DNA from 3 places in the Intrasporangium sp. DVR genome. Region 1 is predicted to be linked to each of the others. Evidence: riboswitches for the same ligand, from Rfam matches in the RefSeq annotation. Region 1 holds a riboswitch; each other region holds the start of a gene.
What was found. A riboswitch is a leader RNA that binds a small molecule or an ion and turns the genes downstream of it on or off. The one in region 1 is predicted to bind S-adenosylmethionine.
Positions count from the first base shown of each region.

Region 2: linked by a shared signal. The riboswitch ahead of ABWV20_RS15530 (bifunctional o-acetylhomoserine/o-acetylserine sulfhydrylase) and the one ahead of metX (homoserine O-acetyltransferase MetX) in region 1 are both predicted to bind S-adenosylmethionine.
Region 3: linked by a shared signal. The riboswitch ahead of ABWV20_RS11880 (aminotransferase class V-fold PLP-dependent enzyme) and the one ahead of metX (homoserine O-acetyltransferase MetX) in region 1 are both predicted to bind S-adenosylmethionine.

Region 1 covers NZ_BAABZW010000019.1:72,151-75,590, reverse strand. The annotation lists gene ABWV20_RS14350 (EcsC family protein) at 1-73, shown strand, start outside; gene ABWV20_RS14345 (YkvA family protein) at 78-593, shown strand; gene ABWV20_RS14340 (DUF4192 domain-containing protein) at 695-1,837, shown strand; SAM riboswitch class IV at 2,182-2,295, shown strand; gene metX (homoserine O-acetyltransferase MetX) at 2,315-3,440, shown strand, end outside.
Region 2 covers NZ_BAABZW010000019.1:328,980-332,419, reverse strand. The annotation lists gene ABWV20_RS15535 (S66 family peptidase) at 1-312, opposite strand, end outside; gene ABWV20_RS15530 (bifunctional o-acetylhomoserine/o-acetylserine sulfhydrylase) at 391-1,710, opposite strand; SAM riboswitch class IV at 1,723-1,838, opposite strand; gene ABWV20_RS15525 (acyl-CoA dehydrogenase family protein) at 2,000-3,163, shown strand; partial or broken gene ABWV20_RS15520 (glycosyltransferase family 2 protein) at 3,213-3,440, shown strand, end outside.
Region 3 covers NZ_BAABZW010000015.1:177,454-180,893, reverse strand. The annotation lists gene ABWV20_RS11885 (DNA translocase FtsK) at 1-1,878, opposite strand, end outside; SAM riboswitch class IV at 2,066-2,192, shown strand; gene ABWV20_RS11880 (aminotransferase class V-fold PLP-dependent enzyme) at 2,227-3,440, shown strand, end outside.

The DNA.
Region 1 (3,440 bases):
CGCCACGGGCACGCCTGATGTCCGCATGAACGGCGGGCCAAGGAGCGGAGGGGCGGCTGCCGGTGGCAGGTAAGGCCATGAAGGCTGCATCACGCCTCAAGCTCCTCGCCACGACGGCCTCGGTGATCCGCGCCTCGACGCGGCCGGGAGCCCCGAGCCTCACGGTGCGCGTCCAGGCCGTTCCCCGCCTCGTGCGAGCGACGCTGTCCGGCCAGTACGCCGGGACGACCCGCGGTCGGCTCGGCATGCTCGCCGCGGCCGTCGCCTACATCGTCTCGCCGGTGGACCTGGTCCCGGAAGCGGTGCTGCCGGTCGTCGGCGCCGCCGACGACGCCGTGGTCATCTCATGGGCGGTCAAGACACTCGTGGAGGAGACCGACCGGTTCCTCACGTGGGAGGCGGGGCAGGGTCGGCGCACGCCCCCGCGCGCCGAACGAGCCTCCGCAGGACGGGTCCGGCCGCTCGGGTCTCCGGCGAGCGACGGCGTCCACGAGGTGGCGGCCACCGGTGCAGGCCCACGGCTGACACACCACGCCCGCGAGGCCGCGACGACCTACGTCCTCGAGACGGTGCGCAAGCGTCTCGAGCGCTGAGCCGACCTGAGTCATCCACACCCCCCGGAGGGGACCGACGGTCATCCACAGGTCATCGGCATGGACGGGCCCGCCGACTGGTGCTGCGCCACTGTCGGAGCATGCAGAAGATCTCCGTCTCAGGACCCGCCGAGCTGGTCACCATCGTCCCCTTCCACCTCGGCTTCCAGCCCGAGCGCAGTGTCGTCATCATCTGCCTGCAGGAGAAGTCCGTCGGGCTCGTTGCGCGGATGGACGTCCTCGCCCATCCACAGGCAGCGCAGGCTGCCGCTGCGCTGATGGAGCCGATCGAGCGCGCCGGCGCCACCGCGGTGGCTCTCGTCGCGTACGAGGACGAGCCGGGCGAGGCGCGCCCCTTGGCCGATGCCCTCGGGGTGGCCCTGGGGCTCGCCGGGATCCCGGTGGTCGAGGACCTCGTCGTGCGGGGAGCGCGCTGGTACTGCCTTCGGTCGGATGGCTGCCCGGATGACGGCGGGCTCCTGCCCGCGCCGGCGGACGTGCCCGCGGTGGCAGGTTACGTCGCGCAAGGGCGATCGGTGCTCGGCAGCAGGCGGGCGGTCGCGTCCCTCGTCGAGCCGCTGCCGGAGGCTCACGACGACCACGTGGCCCAGGCCGTCGAGGAATGGCGGCACAGCTATCGCAGGGCCAGGCACTCCCGCTTCCTCAGCTGGATCGGCGGGCCCGCCGAGGGCGTGGACGAGTCCACCAGTTCCGGGGAAGGAGTCGCGGCGCCCGACCGCCGGCCCGCTGCCTCCCGCTGGGAGGAGCTCACCGACGAGTCTCTCGGCGCGTGGGGTGTGCTGCTTCGCGGCGAGGCGCCGGCCGCGGGCCTGGCCCGCCTCCTCCCGCCGCTCGTCGGGCCCCTCGAGGACCGCGACCTGCGAGACGCGCTCATCGGTTGGCTCTGTCCGGGCTGGCTCCCGACCGACGAGGTCGACGATCGCCTGCTGACGCGACTCCACGCCCTGGTCGGAGAGGTGGACCACGGCTTCGTACCCGAGGCTGACGACCTGGTGTGCGACCCCCGCCGGGTCGAGGATGCGCTTCTGGAGCTGTGCCGGGTGACTCCTGTGCGGTTCGCCGCACCGGTCCTCACCATCGCCGGCGCCTACGCCTGGTGCCGGGGTGACGGCACGCGCGCCGGACTGTGCGTCGACCGCGCCCTGCAGCTCGATCCGGAGTACCGGCTCGCCAGGCTGATCCGGGTGGGCCTCGATCACGGAGTCCGCATGCCCGCGGCCTGATGCCCGTCGCTCGATGCCCCCCTGTGCCCGCCCCCTGTGCCCGCCCCCTGTGCCCGCCCCCTGTGCCCGCCCCCTGTGCCGGCCCCCTGTGCCGGCCCCCTGTGCCGGCCCCCTGTGCCGGCCCCCTGTGCCGGCCCCCTGTGCCGGCCCCCTGTGCCGGCCCCCGTGCCGGCCCCCCGTGCCCGCCGCCCCCGGTGCCCGCCCCCGGCCCGGTGCGGGTGACCACCGGACCGTCGGCAGCCTCCGGTCGAAGCCAGGGACAGCGTGGGACGGGCCACCGGCCGCATTCCACACCGTGGACGACGGGGAGGAAACGGGGACGCCCGTGACGTAGAGTTGGGCCAGGTCATGAGTACCAGCGTCAAGCCCCGGCTCGCTGGTCGGCAACCCTCCGTCGCGGTGGGGTGCCCCGGGTGAGGACCAGGCCGCCCCGCGACCGGGGTCGGCAAGCGCGATTTCCGGGAGTCGACCTTGACGATGACAGACAACCATCAGACCTCGACGCGACGCCTGCGACTCCGACCTGACGCCGTGCGCAACGGGTTCGCGGCGGCGCCGACCAGTCCGCGGGTCAGCGGGGCGTGGCGTCTCGGCGACCCGGTCGGTGCCCGCCGGTTCGCGCAGATCGGAGAGTTCCGGCTCGAACGCGGAGGCATCCTTCCCGACGTCACCGTGGCCTACGAGACATGGGGCACGCTCAACGCCGCCGGCGACAACGTCGTGCTCATCGAGCACGCGCTGACCGGGGACAGCCACGTCGAGGGCGAGGCAGGTGCCGGCCATGCCTCTCCCGGGTGGTGGCCCGGACTCGTCGGCCGGGGCCGCCCGATCGACACCGACTCGTGGTTCGTCGTCGCAGCCAACGTCCTGGGGGGATGCCAGGGCACCACCGGACCGTCGAGCACCGCCCCCGACGGGCGCGAGTGGGGGAGCAGGTTCCCCTACGTCACGATTCGCGACCAGGTCGAGGTCGAGGCGCGCCTCCTCGAGCACCTCGGCGCGACCCGGCTCGCCGCCGTCGTCGGCGGGTCGATGGGCGGGATGCGCGCCCTCGAGTGGGCCGCCTCACACCCCGGACGCGTCGACCGCAGCATCGTGCTCGCGAGCACCGCCTACGCCACGGCTGACCAGATCGCCTGGTGTCAACCGCAGCTGCTGGCCATCCGCCAGGACCCTGACTTCGCCGGTGGCGACTACTACCGCGCCGGCCGCTCCCCGGAGGCAGGGCTGGGCCTTGCGCGTCGGATCGCGCACATCACCTACCGCACGGGTGCCGAGCTCGACGAGCGCTTCGGACGCACCGCACAGCTCGGGGAGGACCCGCTGCGCTCCGGTGAGCGGGGCCGGTTCGCGGTGGAGAGCTACCTCGACCACCACGCCGGAAAGCTGGCTCGGCGGTTCGACGCGAACTCCTACCTCGTGTTGACCGAGGCGATGAACTCCCACGACGTGGGTCGTGACCGGGGCGGCGTCGCGCAGGCCCTGTCACGCATCACCGCGGAGTGCACGATCGCGTCCGTCGACACCGACCGGCTGTATCCGCCCGAGCTGTCGGACGAGCTCCACCGCCTGCTGCCACGGTCGGTCCGCGCCCACATCAGCT
Region 2 (3,440 bases), 260 kb from region 1:
GTCGAGCAGGTCCAGCAGGTCGATGCCGGTCTCCCCACCCCACGGCGGGACGACGGCTCGGATCGCAGGGTCCGTGAGCATCCGCATCAGCTCGGCTGCACGCTTCTCGCGCGGCGCGCTGACGTGCGACGGCGTGTGCATGCACTCACCGATCTCGACTCGGAAGCCCTTGGCCTCCAGGAACTCTCGAGTCAGCTCGACCCGTGCCCACAGCCGGTCGGGGACACCGGCGCTCGGTGCGGTGACGCCGATCCGGTCACCCGGGCGCAGGGGAGCGGGATAGCGGACGGCGGTCGCAGGCTCGGCGGACATGCGAGCCAGCGTACGAGCAGGCGGAGGTGAGCGGCATACGGCATGGTCTTGGCCGCGCCGCCCACCTCGTCCGGCCGGTCAGCCCTTGGCCGCGGCGAAACCCTGCTCGAGGTCGGCGACGATGTCGTCGATGTGCTCGATGCCCACGGCGAGACGGACCAGCCCGGGGGTCACCCCGGCAGCGAGACGGTCCTCCTCAGGGCCCTGCGAGTGCGTCGTCGAGGCGGGGTGGATGACGAGGGAGCGGACGTCGCCGATGTTGGCCACGTGGCTGTGCAGCGTCAGGCCCTCGACGAACTTCTTCCCGGCCTCAAGGCCCCCACGGATCTCGAAGGACAGGACGGCCCCAGCGCCGCGCGGCGCGTACTTCCGGGCGGTCTCGTAGGACGGGCTGTCCGGCAGCGAGGCCCAGACGACGCTCTCGACCTGGTCGTGCGACTGGAGGAACGCCGCGACCTTGGCCGCGTTGTCGAGGTGGCGCTCGATCCGCAGTGACAGGGTCTCGAGGCCCTGCGCGATGAGGAACGCGTTGAACGGGGCGGCGGCGGGGCCGAGGTCGCGGAGCAGCTGGACGCGAGCCTTGAGGATGTAGGCCAGGTTGGCGCCGAGCGGGCTGCCGACACCGAGGTCCCGGGCGAACACGAGCCCGTGGTAGCTCTCCTCGGGCGTGTTGTAGTTGGGGAACTTCTCCGGGTCCTGGCCGTAGTCGAAGCGGCCCGCGTCGACGATGACCCCGGCGATGGACGTGCCGTGGCCGCCGAGGTACTTCGTCGCCGAGTGGACCACGACGTCCGCGCCCCACTCGATCGGGCGGATCACGTAGGGCGTCGCGATGGTGTTGTCCACCACGAGGGGGACCCCGTGCTCGTGGGCCAGCGCCGCGACGGCCTCGATGTCGAGCACCTCGGCCTTGGGGTTGGCGATCGTCTCCCCGAAGAGCAGCTTGGTGTTGGGCCGGATCGCAGCGCGCCAGGAGTCGATCGACGCCGGGTCGTCGACGAAGGTCACCTCGAGGCCCAGCTTGGGCAGGGTGAACTTGAGCAGATTCACTGTGCCGCCGTAGAGGCTCGGCGAGGCGACGATGTGGTCGCCCGCCTCGGCGATGTTGAGAATGGCGAGCGTCGTCGCCGACTGGCCGGACGCGACGAGCAGCGCCCCGACCCCGCCCTCGAGGGCGGCGATGCGCTGCTCGACGACGTCGGTGGTCGGGTTCATGATCCGGGTGTAGATGTTGCCGAACTCTTTGAGCCCGAACAGGTTCGCTGCATGGTCGGTGTCGTTGAAGACGTAGCTGGTCGTCTGGTAGATCGGCAGGGCCCGCGCGCCGGTGGCGCTGTCGGCGCTCTGGCCGGCGTGGATCTGCTTCGTCTCGAAGGACCAGTCGGGGGTGTCGCTCATCGGTGTTCCTCACACTCGCGCTTGCGCACCGGCGGTCGCCGGTGGCCAGGTCTTCACCCGGGGCACCCCGCCGCGTAGCGAGGGTTGCCGGTCAGCGAGCCGGGGCCGTGACGCTGACACTCATGACCTTCCGTGGATGGTATGCCGCTGGGCTCGTCCGCGCCCAGGCGTCCTCATCGTGGACGCTGAGTTCGCATGCTGGACACCGGGGCCGATGCCGCCCGGGCTGCGGTGGCCTGGATCACTTGGACGTCCTACTAATTGTGTCTCGCGAGTAGCATTGCTCCTCGTGACGAGCACTGATTTCGACCTGTTCCGGACCAGCGAGGACCACGAGGCGCTCCGTGAGGCGGTGCGCGCAGTGGCCGAGGACAAGATCGCTCCCTTCGCCGCGGCGGTCGACGAGGAGGCCCGCTACCCCCAGGAGGCGCATGACGCGCTGGTGGCGTCCGACTTCTTCGCCCCCCACGTCCCCGAGGAGTACGACGGCGTCGGAGCCGACGCGCTGGCGACCTGCATCGTGATCGAGGAGGTCTCGCGCGTCTGCGCCTCGTCGGCGCTCATCCCGGCGGTCAACAAGCTCGGCTCGCTGCCGCTGATCCTCGCCGCGAACGACGACGTCAAGCGCAAGTACCTGCCGCCGCTGGCGCACGGCGAGACGACCTTCTCCTACGGCCTGTCCGAGCGCGAGGCCGGCTCCGACACCGCGTCGATGAAGTGCCGGGCCCGGCGGGACGGGGACGACTGGGTCCTCAACGGACAGAAGTCGTGGATCACCAACGCCGGCGTGTCCGAGTACTACACCGTCCTCGCTGTGACCGACCCCGACGGGCCGCGAGGCAACAACGTGTCCGCCTTCGTCGTCGAGAAGTCGGATGCGGGCTTCACCTTCGGTGAGAAGGAGCGCAAGCTCGGCATCAAGGGCAGCCCGACTCGCGAGCTGCACTTCGACAACGTCCGCATCCCGGGCGACCGCCTGGTCGGCGAGGTCGGTGACGGCCTGAAGATCGCACTGCGCACCCTCGACCACACCCGGGTGACCATCGGGGCCCAGGCCATCGGCATCGCCCAGGGGGCGCTCGACCACGCGGTCGCCTACGTCAAGGAGCGCAAGCAGTTCGGCAAGCGGATCGCCGACTTCCAGGGCATCCAGTTCATGCTCGCCGACATGGCGATGGAGGTCGAGGCGGCCCGGCAGATGGTCTACGTGGCCGCAGCGAAGTCCGAGCGGGGCGACAAGGACCTCTCCTTCTTCGGCGCGGCGGCCAAGTGCTACGCGTCCGACGTTGCGATGAAGGTAACGACGGACGCGGTGCAGCTGCTGGGCGGAGCCGGCTACACGAAGGACTTCCCGCTCGAGAGGATGATGCGCGACGCGAAGATCACCCAGATCTACGAAGGGACCAACCAGATCCAGCGCATCGTCATGGCGCGCCAGCTCCTCAAGGGTTGAGAGGTAGTCTCCTCCCGACCTCAGTTCCCGAGCCCCGGAGCGGACGCACCCCGTGCATCACCCACCTCCCATCAGCGTCATCATGCCCCTGCTCAACGAGGAGAAGCATCTGGGTGAGGCCGTCCAGGCGATCCTCGAGCAGGGCTACCCGGGTGAGCTGGAGCTCGTGCTGGCGATCGGTCCGGGACACGACGACACCCTCGGGGTCGCGCGTGAGCTGGCGCAGCGGGATCCCCGGATCACGGTCGTCGAGAACCCCTCAGGACGCACGCCCGAC
Region 3 (3,440 bases), on a different contig from region 1:
GTCGTCGACGTGCTTGAAGCCGAAGGCCGCCAGGTCGTCGTAGCGCTGGTCCATCTCGCGCACGACCCACTGGAGCGCCTCCGCGGCCTTCTTCGGGCTGGTGATGATCGGCGTGATGAGGTGCGGGATGCCTTCGTACGCGGTGAGCTCGACGCGCTTCGGGTCGACGAGGACGAGGCGGACCTCCTCCGGCGTCGCCCGCATGAGGATCGAGGTGATCATCGAGTTGACGAAGCTCGACTTGCCGGAGCCGGTCGCGCCGGCGACGAGCAGGTGGGGCATCTTGGCGAGGTTGGCGATGACGTAGGCGCCCTCGACGTCCTTGCCGACGCCCATGACCATGGGGTGCTCGTTGCTCCGGGCCGTCTGGCTCCGCAGCACGTCGCCGAGGGCGACGTTCTCCCGGTCGGCGTTGGGGATCTCGATGCCGATGGCGCTCTTGCCGGGGATGGGGCTGAGGATGCGGACGTCGGCCGACGCGACGGCGTAGGCGATGTTCTTGGAGAGGGCGGTGACGCGCTCCACCTTGGTGCCCGATCCGAGCTCGACCTCGTAGCGGGTCACGGTGGGCCCGCGGGTGAAGCCGGTCACCGCTGCGTCGATGTCGAACTGGTCGAAGACGTGGGTCAGCGACTCGACGACCTTGTCGTTGGTGTGGCTGCGGGTCTTGTGCGGGGCCCCGTGAGCCAGGATCGCGTGGTCCGGGAGGCGGTAGGTGACGTTGCCCTCGAGCGAGAGCTGCTCGACCCGGGACGGGATGGGCGAGGTGGGAGGCGGCACCAGCTCCGGCTTGGGCCCGACGCGGGCCGTGTCGGGGGCGCCGTGGGTCCGTGGGTCGGTGGCGTCGATGGCCTGGGTGCTCGCGGACGTGCCGGCCGGACGTGGGGCCAGGACACCGGGCGGCGTCGGCCGCTTCTCCCCGGGGCGCAGGCGCGTGGTCGGCTCGTCCTCCGCCTCCCGGACCGCGGCCTGCCGGAAGGCCTCGTCGCCGTCCCGCTCGCTGAGGTCGACGGCCTTGCGGCGGCTCCTCCTTGCGGGCCCTCCCTCGGCGTCCTCGGCAGGCTCGCCGCCGTCCGCCTCGTGCGGTCGGTGCAGGACGAGGTCGCGCAGCTGGCGGAGACGGTGCGGGATGTGGTTGACCGGCGTTGCGGTGATCACCAGGAGGCCGAAGGTGCCGAGCAGGATGAGGATGGCGATCGCGCCGTACCTGGACACGGCCGCGTCCAGCGGGCTGGAGGCGAGGAACCCGATGATGCCGCCGGCGGCGCGCATTCCTTCAGCGCCGTCAGGGGGGTTGGGGATGCCGTCACTGACGTGGGCCAGCCCGCACGCGGCGAAGGTCAGCGTGACGGTGCCGACGATGATGCGGTTGGTCGCTGCCTCGTCCTCAGGTGCTCGAAGGACTCGCAGACCAAGCAGGAGCAGGACGAGCGGAACGGCGTAGGCGATGCGGCCGAAGGTCCCCGCGACGACGGCGTGGACGCCGTCGCCGAAGACCCCGTCGACCCCCCACCACTCGCGCGCGGCGACGATGATGGCGAGCGCGATGAGGGTGAAGCCGACACCGTCCCGGCGGTGCTCGGGCTCGAGGTCGCGGGCGCTGGCGCCGACTCGTCGGACGGCTCCCCCGGCGACGTGCGACACCCCCATCCAGGTGTTGCGCACGGCTCGGATCGGCAGTGGCAGGCCGCCGCCCCTGGCCCTGCCCCGGGTCGCGGGACGTTTGGTCCCGCGGGCGCCACCGCGGCTCGCGGCCGGGCGTGCGGCGGCCTTGCCGCGGGTCGCGGCACCACTGCTCGTCCCCGACGCCGCCCTCGTCGTGGCCGACGAACCGGAGGACGAAGCAGGGCGCGCGCTGCTGGACCGACGTGTCGCCATGGTCGCACGGTACGACACCTGACCCCCTGAACTCACGCGTCACACGCGCAACACCCTCCTTTTGCTCCGATCCGACCCGCCGAGCGGCCTGGGACGAGGAGCGAGCCCAGCGGCATACGTCTCAGATGACGACACGGGCCCCGTGCCCGGTGGACAGCGGCGGGGGCGGCTCCCTATCTTCGTGTCAGGTCATGAGCGCCAGCGTCAAGCCCCGGCTCGCTGGCCAGCAACCCTCCTCCGCGGCGGGGTGCTCCGGGTGACGACCAGGCCGTCCTCGCCACGTTCGTGGTGTCGAGGCGCGGCAAGCGCGGACCTGCACCCGGCGGGTCCCCCGACCGAGGAGCCCCCATGTCAGTCCTCCCCCGTACCAGCGCGGCCCACGCCCGTTCCCTGGCGGCCGGCGCCACGGAGTGCGGAGCCGGCGCACCGCACCCGTTCGCCACCCGCACCCGTGCCGTCTCCGCCCCGTCGTCGGTGGCGCTGCCGGCGGTCGTCGGCGCCGGCCTCGTCGTGCCCACTCTCTCGGGGGCGACGACCTACGCCAACCTCGACCACGCTGCGTCCACCCCGGCCCTGGTCGCGGTCAAGGAGGCCGTCGACCGCGCCCTCGAGACCTACGCCTCGGTGCACCGCGGCGCCGGCTACGCGTCTCGTCTGACGAGCGCCTGGTACGAGCAGGCTCGCGCCGAGGTTGCAGCCTTCGTCGGCGCGCGTCCGGGTGACGCCGTCGTCTTCACCCGGACGACGACGGACTCCTGGGCCGTGCTGTCCGCTGCCCTGCCGGAGACGGCCACCGTGTTCGTCTTCGCGTCGGAGCACCACTCGACCCTGCTGCCATGGGGAGAGAACCGCACGGTGCGTCTGCCCGTCCCGCGCAGCATCGCGGAGGCGCACAGCGCGCTCTCCGAGGCACTCTCCGGGGAACTCTCCGGGACACTCTCCGGGCACGGCGACGGACCGCGCCTCGTCGTCATCACCGCCGCCTCCAACGTCACCGGCGAGGTGTGGCCGGTCGAGGAGCTCACCCGGTTGGCCCACCGGCACGGGGCCCGCGTCGCGGTCGATGCCGCGCAGCTCTCGGCGCACCGCCGGATCGACCTCGCCGCGTCCGACGTCGACTACATCGCCTTCTCCGGACACAAGACCTATGCGCCCTTCGGCACCGGCGTCCTGGCCGGGCGCTCCGACTGGCTCGACGCCGGCGAGCCCTACCTGCGCGGCGGTGGTGCGACCCGCGCCGTCGCCGAGGACGGGACGACGTGGGCGACCGGCGCAGCCCGCCACGAGGGCGGCAGCCCCAACGTCATCGGTGCCATCGCGCTCGCGGCAGCCTGCGCCACCATCGCCGGCAACCGGGCCGCCATCGAGGGCCACGAGACGCGCCTGCTCGCTCGGCTCCGCGACGGGCTGCGTTCGATCGACGGCGTCGAGGAGCTGTCCATCTTCGACGAAGCACATGACCGGGTCGGCGTCGTCGCGTTCACGGTGCGTGGCTTCGACTCGTCTCTGGTCTCGCAGGTCCTGTCCGTGGAGCACGGCATCGGCGTGCGGGACGGTCGGTT